DNA from 2 places in the Rossellomorea sp. FS2 genome. Region 2 is predicted to be linked to the other one. Evidence: riboswitches for the same ligand, from Rfam matches in the RefSeq annotation. Region 2 holds a riboswitch; the other holds the start of a gene.

Evidence for each region. A riboswitch is a leader RNA that binds a small molecule or an ion and turns the genes downstream of it on or off. The one in region 2 is predicted to bind FMN.
Region 1: linked by a shared signal. The riboswitch ahead of ribD (bifunctional diaminohydroxyphosphoribosylaminopyrimidine deaminase/5-amino-6-(5-phosphoribosylamino)uracil reductase RibD) and the one ahead of ACNA6I_RS03560 (ECF transporter S component) in region 2 are both predicted to bind FMN.

Annotation. Positions count from the first base shown of each region.
Region 1 covers NZ_JBLRVS010000001.1:835,782-843,655, reverse strand. Annotated here, with positions in the region: gene dapF (diaminopimelate epimerase) at 1-426, opposite strand, end outside; gene ACNA6I_RS04535 (hypothetical protein) at 537-833, shown strand; gene ACNA6I_RS04530 (NCS2 family permease) at 948-2,237, opposite strand; gene ribE (6,7-dimethyl-8-ribityllumazine synthase) at 2,341-2,814, opposite strand; gene ACNA6I_RS04520 (bifunctional 3,4-dihydroxy-2-butanone-4-phosphate synthase/GTP cyclohydrolase II) at 2,838-4,031, opposite strand; gene ribE (riboflavin synthase) at 4,048-4,701, opposite strand; gene ribD (bifunctional diaminohydroxyphosphoribosylaminopyrimidine deaminase/5-amino-6-(5-phosphoribosylamino)uracil reductase RibD) at 4,683-5,810, opposite strand; FMN riboswitch at 5,925-6,068, opposite strand; gene ACNA6I_RS04505 (hypothetical protein) at 6,186-6,392, opposite strand; gene ACNA6I_RS04500 (hypothetical protein) at 6,478-7,170, opposite strand; gene ACNA6I_RS04495 (hypothetical protein) at 7,311-7,433, shown strand; gene ACNA6I_RS04490 (patatin-like phospholipase family protein) at 7,526-7,874, opposite strand, start outside.
Region 2 covers NZ_JBLRVS010000001.1:671,649-679,522, forward strand. Annotated here, with positions in the region: gene ACNA6I_RS03555 (M23 family metallopeptidase) at 602-1,444, shown strand; FMN riboswitch at 1,520-1,656, shown strand; gene ACNA6I_RS03560 (ECF transporter S component) at 1,808-2,377, shown strand; gene ACNA6I_RS03565 (ferredoxin) at 2,461-2,709, opposite strand; gene ACNA6I_RS03570 (helix-turn-helix domain-containing protein) at 2,935-3,987, shown strand; gene ACNA6I_RS03575 (RecQ family ATP-dependent DNA helicase) at 3,984-5,447, shown strand; gene ACNA6I_RS03580 (CPBP family intramembrane glutamic endopeptidase) at 5,447-6,025, shown strand; gene ACNA6I_RS03585 (LysM peptidoglycan-binding domain-containing protein) at 6,039-6,764, shown strand; gene ACNA6I_RS03590 (DUF2663 family protein) at 6,847-7,299, shown strand; gene ACNA6I_RS03595 (manganese catalase family protein) at 7,301-7,870, opposite strand.

The DNA of each region.
Region 1 (7,874 bases), 160 kb from region 2:
CTCTCCGTTTCCACTCATCGGGAGGGAAGATAAATCGAATAGGACCGGTGAAATCTCGACATTGTACGTGGGGATCCCAACGTACACCTCTTCCTCTTTCGATACGTGGAGATCTGCTTTCATCGTTTCCACCATGATGTCGTCCTTCCCGATCTTTTCACACACGTATCGTCCGACACAGCGCAGGCCGTTCCCACACATCGAGGCTTCAGAACCATCGGAATTGAATACTCTCATCATGGCATCACATCTATCGCTGTCAAGGACGAATAAGATCCCATCCGCTCCCGGGCCCGTTTCCCGGTTGCAAAGGGTGAGGGTCAGTGCCCTTCGATCCTCATCGGTAAAATCGTAGCCTTTCCCGACTTCATCCAACAATAGAAAATCATTTCCAGATCCATGACACTTCGTTACGTCAATTTTCACTCTTTTCCGCCTCCAGTTGTGCTATCCATAAAATCATAATAGTACTAGATTGCCATAAACGTGCCCGATGTGCAATCATAGATAAAAGCAATCTGATAGGAGGGATGAGCATGAAGGAGGAGTTCAGCTTCCGCTTTCAGGTGAAAAAGGTGGAAGAGGCATATGACGGGAACGAATCGAGGCACGTCCATGTGCTGGCAAAGGTGTTTGATCAGGAAAAAGAGCTGATCCATGAAGGGATGTATCGCGTAAAGTTCAATGAAATCGGCATTTTCCCTTTTCCTGCCGATATCGCCGGGCAAGTTCAATCAAAAGCGCTTCAGAGACTCCTCATGGTAGAGCTGAAGCACTACATCAAACCTCAAAGAAAGTTCCTGACTCCCGGCGAGTACAAACCTGTTTGGTAAGGGGGATCTCCCACGATCTTGTATAGCCGCCGGTGTCCTCAATCGATGGAAATCACTGTTAACCCGTTCAAAAAAAAACATGCACGTGCGACAGGCGCACGTGCATGTTTTTTCCTAGTGAATCGCATGGACGATGAAATTCAAGAGGAACAATGCTGCAATGATATATAGCGTCAAAGACACTTCCTTTGCCTTACCCGTTGCTACCTTCAAAATCGGATACAGAACGAATCCGAATGCGATGCCGTCAGCAATGCTGTAGGTGAATGGGATCATAGCGATGATGAAGATCGCCGGAAGGGCTTCCGTCAGATCGCCCAGGTCCATATGCCGGATATTCTGGATCATCACGCCTCCGATCACGATCAGGATCGGTGCAATCGCATGATCGGGAATCCACTTCAGGTAAGGAATAAACAAAACCGAAGCAAGGAACAGGACACCTGTGGTGAATGATGTCATGCCCGTACGCCCTCCAGCTGTCATGGCAGCTGCGCTTTCCACCGTAGAAACGGTGGGGCTGGTGCCGAAGATCCCGGAGGTCAATGCAGAAAATGCATTGGCCTGGAACGCCCGAGGATACTTATGCTCCTGCCCGATCATGGCCGTATGCCCGCTCACAAGGCCGATATTCTCGAATACGAGGACCATCGTCATGGAAAATACGGCTATCCAAAACGGGATATCCACGATGGCCTTGAACGAAATCTGGCCGAAGACATCACCGTACTGACTCCAATGGAATGCAGTCGATGACGCCGACGGCTCGATTCCGAGCACCAGTCCAAGAATGGTTCCGAAAGCGATGCTCCAAAGGAATTGGCCCTTCACATTCCGGATGAAAAGGAACATGGTGAGGAGTAATGTGAGGAGGGTTGCAACAACCTTCCAATCACTGAAGTCCCCGATCGTGATGATCGAACTCTCCCCCCTCTGGATGATCCCGCCCTTTTCAAGGCCGATGAACATGAGGAACATTCCGAGGCCGACCGTGATGGCCTCTTTCAGCACCTGGGGTATGGCCCGCGATAGCACGCCTGAAAGTCGCGTAAACGCAATGACCATGAAAAGGATCCCTGATATCAAGACCACTCCGAGCGCTTCCTGCCAGCTGAGGCCGGACGATTTCACAAGCGTGAACGTAAACATCGCATTGATTCCCATGCCTGGTACTAGAAGGATGGGGGCGTTCGCCCAGAACGCCATGACGAGACATCCGACGAATGACGCCAGGATCGTCGCCAATACGGCTCCTTCAAACGGTATACCAGCTTCAGAAAGAATCAGGGCGTTAACGGCGATGATATACACGATGGTGAAATAGCCAACCGACCCTGCAAGCATTTCCTGTTTCAGTGAAGTGCCATGCGCTTTAAACTTAAACACATGTTCAAATGCTTTCATACAATCTTCCTATAAAACTGCCCTCTCCCTACCCGCGTCACCCGGATTACTCCGGGGAGCCACAAGACTTTATTTTAGCAGATAAAGAGTGCGTTGCCAATAGTCATCCTTGTTCGATGGAACGGATCAGGTTCGCCATTTCGATTGCTGAAACAGCCGCTTCCCAGCCTTTATTCCCTGCTTTAGTCCCAGCACGCTCGATGGCCTGCTCGATCGTATCGGTTGTCAACACTCCGAAGATGACAGGTATTTCTTCCTGCATTCCCAGGTTTGCAACTCCTTTTGCCACCTCTCCGCTCACATATTCAAAGTGCGGTGTCGCACCGCGGATGACCGTTCCGAGCGTGATGACGGCATCATAGTTCCCTGTACGGGCAAGCTTCTTGGCGATCATCGGGATTTCAAATGCTCCCGGCACCCATGTGACTGAGACGTCCGCTTCCTCGACACCATGGCGCTTAAGCGCATCCTCTGCACCACCCAGAAGTTTGGACGTGATGAATTCGTTGAAACGTGATACGACGATGGCTACTTTCAGGCCAGTACCTACAAGATTTCCTTCAAATGTTTTTGTCATGTTGTTTCCCTCCATTGGTATGTTTAGAATTTTAATAAGTGCCCAAGCTTAGCTTGTTTGGTTTTTAAATATTTTTCATTTGCTTCCTTGAAAGGGAGCTGGATCGGCACCCGCTCGGAAATGGTGAGACCATAGCCTTTGATCCCCGCAATCTTCCTGGGGTTATTGGTCAGTAGCCTCATTTTCTTCACCCCGAGATCTCTCAGGATCTGGGCACCGATTCCATATTCCCTCAGATCGGCATCAAAGCCGAGCTTATGATTCGCTTCCACGGTGTCATAGCCTTCTTCCTGAAGCTTATACGCTTTCAGCTTGTTGATCAGTCCGATTCCTCGTCCTTCCTGCCTCATGTACAACAGGAGCCCTTTCCCTTCATGTTCGATCTGGGTCAGTGCCGTTGCAAGCTGGGGACCGCAGTCACAGCGGTTGGACCCGAATACATCACCTGTGAGGCATTCCGAGTGGACCCTGACAAGGACCTCCTCTTCTTCGGTCCATTCCCCTTTCATAAGGGCAACGTGCTCTTTGCCTGTGAGGACCTCTGTATAACCGATCGCCTTGAAATCACCGAAATCTGTCGGCAGACTGATCTCCACCTCGCGATTGATCAGCTTGTCCTCCTTCCTCCGGAATCGGATGAGCTCTTCGATCGTGATGAAGGAAAGGTCCCACTTCTCAGCAAGGACCTTGAGGTCGGGGACCCTCGCCATACTGCCATCCTCATTCATGATTTCACAGATCACCCCTGCGGGTGTCGAACCTGCAAGGCGGGCGAGATCGACGGCTGCTTCCGTATGTCCCGCCCTTTTTAACACACCACCGGGTTTTGCCACAAGTGGGAACACATGCCCCGGGCGCTTAAAATCCTCTGGCTTCGAGTGCGGATTCACTAATTCTTTGATGGTATGGGCGCGTTCGAATGCGCTGATCCCCGTCTTTGCAGAAGCATGATCGACGCTTATCGTGAATGCTGTCCCGTGATGATCCGTATTGGTCGAAGTCATCTGATTCAAATGGAGCCGGCCTGCAATCTCCTCATCTACGGGTGTGCAGATCAACCCCCGCCCTTCCCTGGCCATGAAATTGATGACCTCCGGCGTGACACCTTCAGCAAGGGCGACAAAATCCCCTTCATTTTCCCTGTTCTCATCATCGATGACGATGACGGGTTTACCTTCGCGGAGATCGCGGATGGCTTCTTCGATTGTGTTGAACATCCTATTCCCTCCCTGGTTAGTCAGCGAAGCCATGATCGGATAGGAAATCATAGCTCAAGCTTTTCTTTGCTGTTGTTTCAGTTTCCTTTGTAAAAAATCGGTGGATATACTTTGCCATCATGTCACACTCGATGTTGACCTCATCACCGATCTTCTTGGATCCGAGGACCGTGTCTTCTTTCGTTTGTGGAATAAGAGAGACCGTGATGGAATCATCTGTGATGCCGAATACGGTCAGGGACGTACCGTCGATGGCGACGGATCCTTTCTGGACAAAGAACACAGAAAGGTCCGAAGGGATTTTGATGGTGACGTAAAGGGCATTTTCCAGTTCCTGCAGGCTTTTGATGGTGCCGACTGCATCCACGTGGCCGTTGACGAAGTGACCGCCGAACCTGCCTCCTGCCGCCATCGCACGCTCAAGGTTCACCCGGGTTCCCGTTTTAAGGTTCCTGAGGGACGTCCCTTTGAAGGTTTCTGGCATCACATCTGCTGTAAACTCATTTTTTGAAAATGTGGTGACCGTCAGGCATACTCCGTTCACCGATATACTGTCTCCGATTGCCACATCACCCAGGACCTTTCCTGCAGCAAGCTTCAGCTCCATGGAAGAGGCGGATGAACGTACGGCCTTCACACTGCCGATTTCTTCTATGATTCCTGTGAACATGCTCGACCTTCCTTTCTTTCCTGGGGTACCGCGGTAATCTTAATGTCTTTCCCGATTGTTTCGATACTTTGGATCTCCACGGGGAGCCCTTCGGCTATGGATGGGAAACCATCTCCGCCGAAGCTTGGGAACGAGTTCCGTCCTCCGAGCAGTTTCGGGGCCATATAAAGGATGAGCTCCTGGAAGGCCTCCTCCTGAAGGAAGCTGCCGTGAATGCTGCTTCCACCTTCTACATAAACCGAGGTAATCGATTTTTTTCCAAGCTCACCGACAAGCTCTTTCATGGTGATGGCCGGACTTGATAGGGAGAGTATTTCACATCCCTCCTGAATGTATGCCTGCTTACGAAACTCAGGCACCTCACATCCTGTGATGAGGATGGTCGGGCTTTGACGATCTTGAATGATATGGGAGTGAATCGGGGTACGCAGGTGCGTATCCACGATAAGTCGAATGGGGTTTTTTCCACCTTGGGGCAAACGGGTGGTCAGGTGCGGATTGTCTTGAATGATGGTGTTGACTCCAACTACTATCGCGTCATGCCGGTGACGATCATAGTGGACGTCCAGTCTTGATTGTTGCGATGTGATCCATTTACTTTCTCCGGACGAAGAGGCAGTCTTGCCGTCCAATGTCACGGCGGACTTCAGCGTCACAAAGGGTGTGCCTGTCCGGATGAAGTGGAAGAAATGCTTATTGAGCTCAAGGGCTTCTGACTCTCCCATGCCGAGGTGGACATCAATGCCTGCTTCCTTCAACCGCTCGATTCCCCTCCCTCCTACAAGAGGATTGGGATCCTTGCAAGCGATGAAAACGCGTTTGATCCCGCTCTCGATGATCAGGTTTGCACACGGAGGCGTACGCCCGTGATGGGAACAAGGCTCGAGGGTCACATATATATCTGCCCCTTCGGCTTTATCACCCGCTTCCCTGATTGCATGGACCTCTGCATGAGGGCCGCCTGCCTTGAGATGCGATCCGGTGCCCACAATGGAACCATCTTTAACCACCACTGCTCCCACGACCGGGTTTGGTGAGGTCTGTCCTTGAGTGGCCCTTGCCAGTTGAAGGGCAAGGTTCATGTATTCATTGAGTTCCAATTTCTTCATTCACCTCCTGATTCATTCATAAAAAAACCCCAAGAACGTAGTCTTGGGGGAAGTTTGGCATGACGAAATAAAGCATCTATCCTGATCGTTTAAAAAATCAGTGATACACACTTGCCGTTCCTTCTCCCATCCAGACTTTCACTGTCGGCTTTGGAGTTTCACCAAATCCACCGTCTAATAACCATTAGCCGGGTCACGGACTGAGAGCATACGCTCATCACCGCCGGTAGGGAATTCCACCCTGCCCCGAAGGAAACCTATTCGATTATGTACTGATTATCACCTCAACACAAATTGATTGTCAAGCATTGAGTTTTTTGCCTCAGCTGCGTGATATCACTCGATCTACCTGTTGCGGACGGGATCTCGGTGCCCTCATGCGCCGAATTTCCTATCCCTGATCATCCCCGCTGAAAGGATATTCTCACGCCGGAACATCCTGATCCCCCGCTTCGTATGACAGTAGGCACGAACATGGGTAGCGGTTATGGACACAACGTGTATGACCCTCTCACTCAGCCGGGATTGACGGTCGATATAGATGATTTTCAATAGTATATCTTCTTCGATCGCTTTTCTCATCAAGGGGTCCATAAGCCCACTCCATTCTGCCTGGTATGAGCTGATTATATACGAACGTACGTTCTTTTTCAAGTGGGCGGTTTTCTTATGGCGTGATATAGAACTCCTGATCAAGATGCCAAAGAAAGGCGAATAACCAGTCCAATTCATCCGAGTAGGATTCATACATCGTAATCAAGGTGTGGTGGGCATCAAAAATGGCATGGAGGTTCGTCGGCAGAATCCCGGTTTGGATGGCAAACATATTTACGCCATTAAAGTTCAGTATCCACTTTTCGGCCCCCTTATAAATCAGGATTTTATCATTCTCAAGGCTTCTCCACTCGAGAGCGGTCCGGCTGGCGTATTTTAAGATGAACCGTTTTCCCACGGAATGATCCATGTTCAGGACCCGCTTTCTCTTTAAAATCGGAAGGGGATCTTTATTTTCCCTGTAAAAGGCGTAATCTTTTCTGGGACTGAGGGGCTGCTGCCGATGGATGGCATACTTCACCCATCCATTGGTCTTCACAAAAAAATACCCTTCCTTCGTTGAGACCCCAATCAGTGTGCTGCTTGATACCGGCAATTCGCGGAACCAGATTCGGTACGCTTTCCTCAACTCCCTGTTCATACTGACTGAAAGATACAGATTGGAACAGGCAGGTATGAAAATCAACAGGGGAAAATAGAAAAGGTCATGCATGACGAGGAGCATGCCGACACCGACCAGGAAGTACATCGTTCCCCTGAAAAGGAGGGTATACTGCTCGTTCTTGTAGATTTGATAGAGATTCATTTAAGCCCGTCCTTTCAAGCAGGAATCACTACTATGCTATGAACCATCCATCACATGCAGAACAGAAAAGAAGTTGGGTCAACACGAAAAAGGTACCATGACATGACGAACCCGATCAATGCAGGTTCTTTATACCGCTCATGATTTCCGGGAAAGACTTCGGGGAGCCCGTGAGCCTCCTCGGCAAGCCTGCGGGATCTCACATCAGCTACTCTTCCAGCAGGAGTCTTCGTCTTGCACTCCAGCTGGAAACAATGATCTGAATGGTCACAGGAAACAAACTAAAAACCCGAATTCAAGTGCCTGACTGTAGGCAATTGAATTCGGGCTTTACTAAACACGTTTGTCCCAGCTCTTATGTCCACGATAAAATCCGGTTCAGCTGTGCTTCTGCGTCTCGATACCCCTGTTGGTAAAGAGCATCCAGTTTAGCAGGGTTTTTCTCGATCCTGCTTACTTGGAGTGGTTCCTGGGGCTGGATGATGATGACTTCCCCCCTCCGCTCTTTTTCCTCGAGTTCAGCAATCGTTTGGTTGTAATGAAGATACCGATTTTTCAGTGCATGGTACAAATGAGGATACTGGGGATATTTCCTCTTCACGAAATAAGAGAACCGGGACGGTTTTTTCATATACCCACGGTTCCGCGTCAAAATGACTACATTCTTCTTATATCCATCCCGTTCTGCCTGCTGGAAAGGCACT
Region 2 (7,874 bases):
ACTTCCTCCCCGCCGGAAAGGAAGTCCCTGCAGCGGAAAGGAACGAACCAGTCTTCATGCCCGCACCTTTAGACTGCTAGCCCGCTCCGCATTTCTACTTGTCCAGCTCCAGGGGCTTGAGGCTCGAGGTCATAAGTCAAAGTCCCCAAAAAAGGTACAGAACGCCTTTCCGGTGCCTTTGCCTTATGCTTGTCACCTCAGAACGACCCGCCTGCGCTTTTCTATATGTCCAGCTCCGGCGGGTTGAGGCTCGAGGTCATAAGTCAAAGTCCCCCAAAAAGGTACAGAACGCCTTTCCGGTGCCTTTGCCTTATGCTTGTCGCCTCAGGACGACCCGCCTGCGCTTTTCTACTTGTCTAGCTCCGGTGGGTAGAGGCTCGAGGTCATAAGCCGAAGAATCCAAAAAGGCCAAGAACGCCTTTCCGGCTTCTTCGTCTTATGCTTGTCGCCTCAAAGCGACCCGCCTGCGCTTTTCTTGGTATATTTCTCTTGTTTAATGGCAGACTGATGGGTAGGGTTTTTTTGGAATAGTGGAGCTTTTAGGGGCATATAGTGAGAGGTATTGTTTTGTTTTGGGTGAGCATTTATTAGGAGGAACGGTATGATTGCTGATTATGGTCGGAGACTGTTGATTGTGATTGTGTTGGCGCTGTGTGTAGGCATGATTTTCATGACGGGGAGAGTCGCGAAGGCCGAAAGTGATTCCACTGCCGAATGGAGATTTCCGGTTGATGGAACCATTACGGATGTGTTCGGTTCGAGATCCGGGACCCATAAAGGGATGGACATCGGGGGCGAGGAAGGCAGCCCCGTTCATTCGGTGGCAGATGGGGTCGTGACAAGATCGTACTTATCTGATAGCTATGGTCATGTGGTATTCGTTCGTCATGAAAATGGATATGAGACGGTCTATGCTCATCTCATTTCAAGAGGGGTGAAAGAAGGGCAGGAAGTACATAGGGGTGAGCCGGTCGGGAAGCTTGGGAATACCGGGATATCCACCGGCCCCCATCTTCATTTTGAGATTCATGCAGGGGAATGGACGTTTGAAAAGGAAAATGCCATCGATCCTTTTGTCGTCTTCGGACAAGGCGGGGTCGGACAAGTGGTATTTGCTGATAAGAAAGATCCTTATCAGACCGTTGCGGCTTCACAGGCTGGAGGTGATCAGTATCGGGTGAAGAAAGGCGATACGTTATGGTCCATTTCCAATCAGCACGGCCTGAGTGTGGATGACCTCATGAAATGGAACGGTCTGAAGGATGCCACGATCGCGGTCGGTCAGGAGCTGAGTTTGAGGGAGGCTTCCTATCAGGTTGAACAGGGAGACACACTTTATTCTATTGCCGTTGCCCATGGAATAGAACTGGACAAGCTTTTGGCGGCCAATGATTTACGCAGGGATGCGCCGATCTATCCATCGCAAACGTTAAGGATCCACTGATTGTTTCGAATTCAAAGCATTACTCTTCACATAATGGCACTTCTTATGTATAATGAGTAAGAATAAAATAATATGATTCATCTTCGGGGCAGGGTGCAATTCCCTACCGGCGGTGATGAAGCACTGTTGCTTCTAAGCCCGCGAGCCTTTTTGAGGCAGGATTTGGTGAGACTCCAAAGCCGACAGTATAGTCTGGATGGGAGAAGATGAAGGTTACTGCCAATGCGTTCAGAAAAGGGAAGTCTGAATGTCTATTCGAGCATGCCTTTAACTCTCCTGGATAACATTTATCTGGGAGTTTTTTATTGGGGCTCGGGCATGACCATCTTCGATTGAGATGAATCTCCAAAAGGAGAGAGTGCTATGAAGAAAATGACGACACGCACATTCGTCACCGTTGGTATGTTGAGTGCCATTTCGTATGTATTGATGCTTTTAAACTTCCCTATCCCGCCTTTTCCGGCGTTTCTGCAGATCGACTTCAGTGATGTTCCGGCCTTGATGGCAACGGTAGCGCTGGGACCAGTTGCAGGGATCCTGGTGGAGCTATTCAAGAATGTGATTGATTATGTATTGACCGGTTCTGAAACAGGTGTACCGGTAGGACATGTGGCAAACTTTGCTGCTGGGATCCTCCTGATTTTACCTGTTCACCTTATCTACTCACGTTTCCAAACGAAAAAAGGCCTTCTTACCGGGCTAGTAACCGGTACGCTGGTCATGAGCATCGGCATGGGGATCATGAATTATTTCATCTTCCTTCCAGCCTATAAATATTTCATGAATTTCGAACTGCCGGCAGAAGTCATCGTGACCGGTATCGTTCCATTCAATATTCTTAAGGGGATCCTGGTGGCAGTCGTCTTTACCCTGCTGTTCATCAGAATCCAGAAATGGCTGTCGAAGCAATTCGGAAATCGACGCATGGCCTAATAAGAAATGAGCCTCCCCGGAGGCTCATTTCTTTTCGCACAACATAAAAAAGACGGCGAACCAATCGCCGTCTTTTTTACATCCTATTCGAATTTCAACGCATCGCCGTCGAATGGTTCGTCAGCCACCTTGATGGAATCAGTAGGGCAACCTTCGAATGCATCTACCATGTCATCTTCGAGGACATCCGGAACTTCAACAGTCCCTTGGTTATCGTCCAGCGTGACAAATGCAATGCCTTCATCATCATAATCATAAATATCTGGTGCTGCTGCACCGCAAGCTCCACAAGCGATACATGTATCTTTGTCCACGATCGTATACTTTGGCAAAGAAAAAACCTCCCGAAGATAATTCTATATAATTCATCATTATACACGTTGTTTAATGGTGAAAATCAATTACTATTCATCATTTTATAGAGGAATGGGTAACTTTTCAATAGTTAGGTACTCTTTTTCATATTTTTATCCGTTTCCGTCAAAACAAAACCTCGTTTAAGGGTGTTTTCGTGGTACAATATTTGACAATAACCTACACGTTAAGGAGTCATTGCATTGACATATCTTCACTATTTGATTTTGGATTCCCTGGAAAGGCTGGGGGAGGAACGGTCTGTGTATTCCGTTTACCATATCATCAAAGGGAAAAAATCTTCTCAGTCCATACAGGATGCACATCTCTTTGGGTTGCAGGCTCTCTTCCTGTCACTTCCAAAACTGAAAAGGGACTACTTTGACCGGTGCATTGCTGAGCTACAGGAAGAAGGCTCCATCACCCTGAGCGATGATAACCGCGCCCGGCTGACCCGTTCGGGAGAAGAGGGAGTGGCGTCCTACTTTCAGGAAAAACCGTATCCTGCCCATATGGATGGATTAAAGCATGGTGATCAGGCCATCCTCCTGTGGAAGAGGCTCAGCCTACTGGTACAGGTGTTATCCAATGCTCGAATGAACGAAACGTCGTATTTCCCCGTGCAAAGGGACCGGAAAGTTCAAGATTGGTTAAAAGGGTTCATCCGGAAGCAGGGGAAGACCGAAGTTTTGTCAGCGAAGCTGTTTGAAGAGCTGTACACATTGCTATCCCAAACAACATCTGGTGAAGATCCAGGGATCCTTGTGCAGCGGCTTACGGGATACAGGGACTACGGAACCACGGAAGGGCAATCAGCCGACAGATTCGGTGTGGACCGTGAGGAGTACCGGTTCAGATTCCTGAACCTTCTCCACTTTATCATCGCACGTGCCAAACACGATGCAGGTGCCTACCCGATAGTCTATTCGATCATAGAGGAAAATGAGCATATCCAACCCCTCACCGCTTCGACGAAAAAAACCCTTGAGCTTTTCCAAAAAGGGATGCCGGTTGAGGAGATCGCCAGGATCAGAGAGCTGAAGGTGAATACAATCGAAGACCATTTGATCGAGATTATCTTGACCCTCCATGACTTTCCTGTCACTTCCTTTATCGAAGAAGGGGTGTATGAAGAGGTGCTGGGTGTCTTGGCAGAGTTGAAGACGAAGCGGCTGAAACCGATCAAGGAGAGATTTCCGGAGCTGTCCTATTTTCAGATCCGTGCAGTCATTGCGAAGGCAGGTGAGACCCCGTGAACATACATGAAGAACTGAAGAAGCACTTTGGATACGAAACGTTCCGTGCAGGACAGGAAGAAACCATCACATCCATTCTTGACGGCCGTGATACGTTGTCCATGCTTCCTACAGGAACCGGTAAATCCCTCTGCTATCAGCTCCCTGGTAAGCTAATAGAAGGTCAGGTGCTTATTGTATCCCCCTTGCTTTCCCTCATGCAGGATCAGGTCGAACAGATGAAGGTGAACGGGGAAAAAAGTGTGATTGCCCTCAATTCCTTTCTCACTTATCAGGAGAAAGTATGGGCGTTGGATCACATCCAACGATTCAAGTTCATATTCGTTTCTCCAGAGATGTTGAAAAGTGAGGCATTCCGAACCGCCGCTTCCAGGATCAGAGTAGCGTTGTTCGTGGTCGATGAAGCACACTGCATTTCCCAGTGGGGACCCGATTTCCGGCCGGACTACTTGGACCTGGGCGAGGCGAGGGAGCGACTGGGGATGCCGGTCACCCTTGCCCTCACTGCCACTGCTACAAGGACTGTACGGGATGACATCCGCGAGGTGCTCCGTATGGAGGGGGCAGCCGAGCTTGTCCATTCTGTCGATCGGAAGAACATCGGATTATTTGTAAGAAATGTGGAAGATGACCGTCATAAACGGGATGAAGTGCTTTCGTTCGTAGAGCGTCTCAAGGGACCTGGAATCATTTATTTCACCAGTAAACGAAAAGCGGAAGATGTCGCCCATTGGCTTCGCGATCAGGGAGTGAAGGGGGTCGCACACTATCATGGGGGAATGGACCATGAAGAGCGGATCCTGATCCAACAGCAATTCCTATCGGATAAACTACAAATCATCTGTGCTACGTCGGCCTTCGGTATGGGCGTGAACAAGGAAAATGTACGCTTTGTCCTCCATTATCATCTGCCGGCAAGCATTGAATCCTACCTTCAGGAGATCGGCCGTGCTGGAAGGGATGGAAGGGAAAGCGTCTCTCTTGTCCTGTATGCAGAACAGGATGCGTCCATCCCCCTTCAATTCATGCATAGCGAGCTGCCGGATGACGCACAAATCGAAGGTGCGATCAGGGCAGTGCCCGCGATGGAATGGTCTGAAATCATCGCGGCCCTGCAGCTGTCTGATGTGCAGTACAGGTTCCTTGAATACTATATCCAGTCGTATGCCCGCTATCGTTCTGATAGAATGATAGAAGAAATCAAACGGATCAGGGATGCCCGACTTGCATATAAACGCAGGAATCTGGATTCAATCATGGGATGGCTCCACACGATGGCATGCAGGCGTCAAGTGCTACTCGAGCACTTCGGTGAGGAACTTCAGGATCGGCCGGAACGATGCTGTGACCGATGCGGATCAGATCTTGCTGAGTTTCATGGCGAGGAAGCCCATTCTTCCCCGTCCAATGACCATTGGGCGGACCAGCTCAAAAAAATACTGTTAGGATCAGTGGTATAATGCAAAAGCAAGGAGATATCCTCAAAGGCTTATCCAAAAAACAGGTGACATTCCATCTGATGTTCACCCAATGCCTCCTCATAGCCGTTTCCGTAGGTCTCGGGTATGTGTTGATCGGCGATATCGATCAATGGTCGAAACAGTTTGATTTTCAAATGGATGTCCTCTGGATCGGCGGAGCCTTCGGTATCCTGGTTGTGATGGTGGATGTGATCATGATGAAGCTGCTTCCGTCACGCTATTATGATGATGGAGGAGTAAATGAGCGGATATTCGCCGATCGCGGTTTCGTTGAAATCATGGTGTTAGCATTCATTATTGCGGTGAGCGAAGAGCTGCTGTTCAGGGGGATCCTTCAGTTCCATTTCGGACTGGTGGTGGCAAGCATAGTGTTTGCCGTGATCCATATCAGGTATTGGGCCCATTGGTTCCTTATCGTCAATGTGTTGACATTGAGTTTTGTCATGGGGATCATCTATGACCAAACAGGAAATCTCCTGATCACCATCGTCATGCATTTTGTCATTGATTTTCTCTTAGGTTTATATATGCGCCATCAGGCGAGACTCGGAGAGTAAAGAAGGGATAGCTATGAGTAAAGATCCATATCGTGAACAAGCTGCCAAATCAAAAAAGAAGATCGACAGGGTACCGGAAGAGGAACCTCTACATGAATCGGATGGACTCCCGAGCCGCAGTGAAATACAGCGGCAGAAAAGGGAATCGAAAAAGAAAAAACGGGCGATTCAGCATCCCCTCATCAAGCTCTTGCTCGTATTTTTCTTCCTGATGCCCATCATTTTCCTTTGTTTGTATTCTTATTTTGTCAATAAATCCGGACCGCTCGTGGTCTTCTCAAGTAAAAATGGAGTCGAAGAGGTTCAGTATGATCAAGGAGAACCGAATGAACCGGCTCCTGCTGATGATGATGACAAGGAGCAAGAAAGGAAGAAGGAAGAAGCTGAAAAGGCGAAAGCCAAGGAAGAGAAGGAAAAGGCAGAAGCGTTGAAAGCGAAAGAAAAAGCTGAAGCTAAAAAAGCGAAAGAGCGGGAAGAAGCCAAAAAGGCAAAAGAAAAAGAGGCAGCGATAAAAGCAGAAGAAAAGAAAGAAAAGGAACAGGCTGCGATTGAACAAGAAAAGAGCGAAGAGACGGGACGAGTGGTTCAGCATACGGTGAAACCCCAGGAAACGCTCTATCGGATTGCGATGGATTATTTTCAATCTCCATCCGGCGTACAGATCATCAGTGAAGCCAATGGTATCCAAAATAATGAAATTTATACGGGACAAGTGTTGACGATTCCCTTGAATGAATAAGAACCCGCCTCCGTGGAAGGCGGGTTTTTACGTGCTTCTAAAAATGGGACGGGCTCATATAATGAATCGAGGGGGTGAGTGGATGAAGGAAATCAACGAAATCAACGAAATCACCGATCGTGCAACCGGGCAGATGCTGACGAACCTCATTGAAAAGAAGAAGAAATTCGATCAACTAAAAAAACAGCATCATTTTGCCCTTTGGGTGACCGCCGTGGGCTGTACCATATTCTTATACTATCTGACTCATACGGTGATCGGTCCTCATGCCTATTCAGCAGCCTCCATGATCACCGCCTTCGTATCGAAATCGCTGCACTTGTATGCTTTCCTTGCTGTAGCAGGCATGGCAGGAGCCACCAAAATCTTTTACCAGCGGAAGGAAAAAGCGGAAAAAGAGTTTCATGCCCTGCGATGCGAGATCATCGACCGCAGCAAGGATCTTTGGAAAGAAGAAGCCTGGATGAACCGGCATATCGTGTTTGAAACGATGAAAAAACAATATGACATCAATCTGTTTCATGAAGCGAAATAAGCTAAAAGAAAATTTTCCGGTCCCGTTCTTCTTTAAGGATTTCGACGGCTTCACGGAATCGCTGGGAGTGGATGATCTCCCTTTCCCTCAGGAATCGGAGGCCATCATTCAAATCGGGATCATCACTCATATTGATGATCCATTGATAGGTGGCACGTGCTTTTTCTTCCGCGGCAATGTCTTCGTACAAATCTGCAATCGGATCGCCTTTGGCGGCAATATAGGACGCCGTGAACGGAACTCCGGCAGCATTATGATAAAAGATTGCACCATCGTGATCGACATAGTGGGCATCGAGTCCCGCCGCTTTCATATCATCAGGGGTAGCGTCCTTGATAAGTTTATACACCATCGTTGCAATCATCTCCAGATGGGCGAACTCTTCGGTCCCGATATCGGTCAGGAGTCCGATCACCTTGTCGGGAATGGTGTACCGCTGATTCAGATACCTGAGTGCTGCGGCGAGTTCCCCGTCAGCTCCGCCGTATTGTTCGATCAACAACTTTGCAAGCTTCGGATTGCATGTGCTTACCCTGACAGGGTACTGCAGCTTCTTTTCATACACCCACATAATC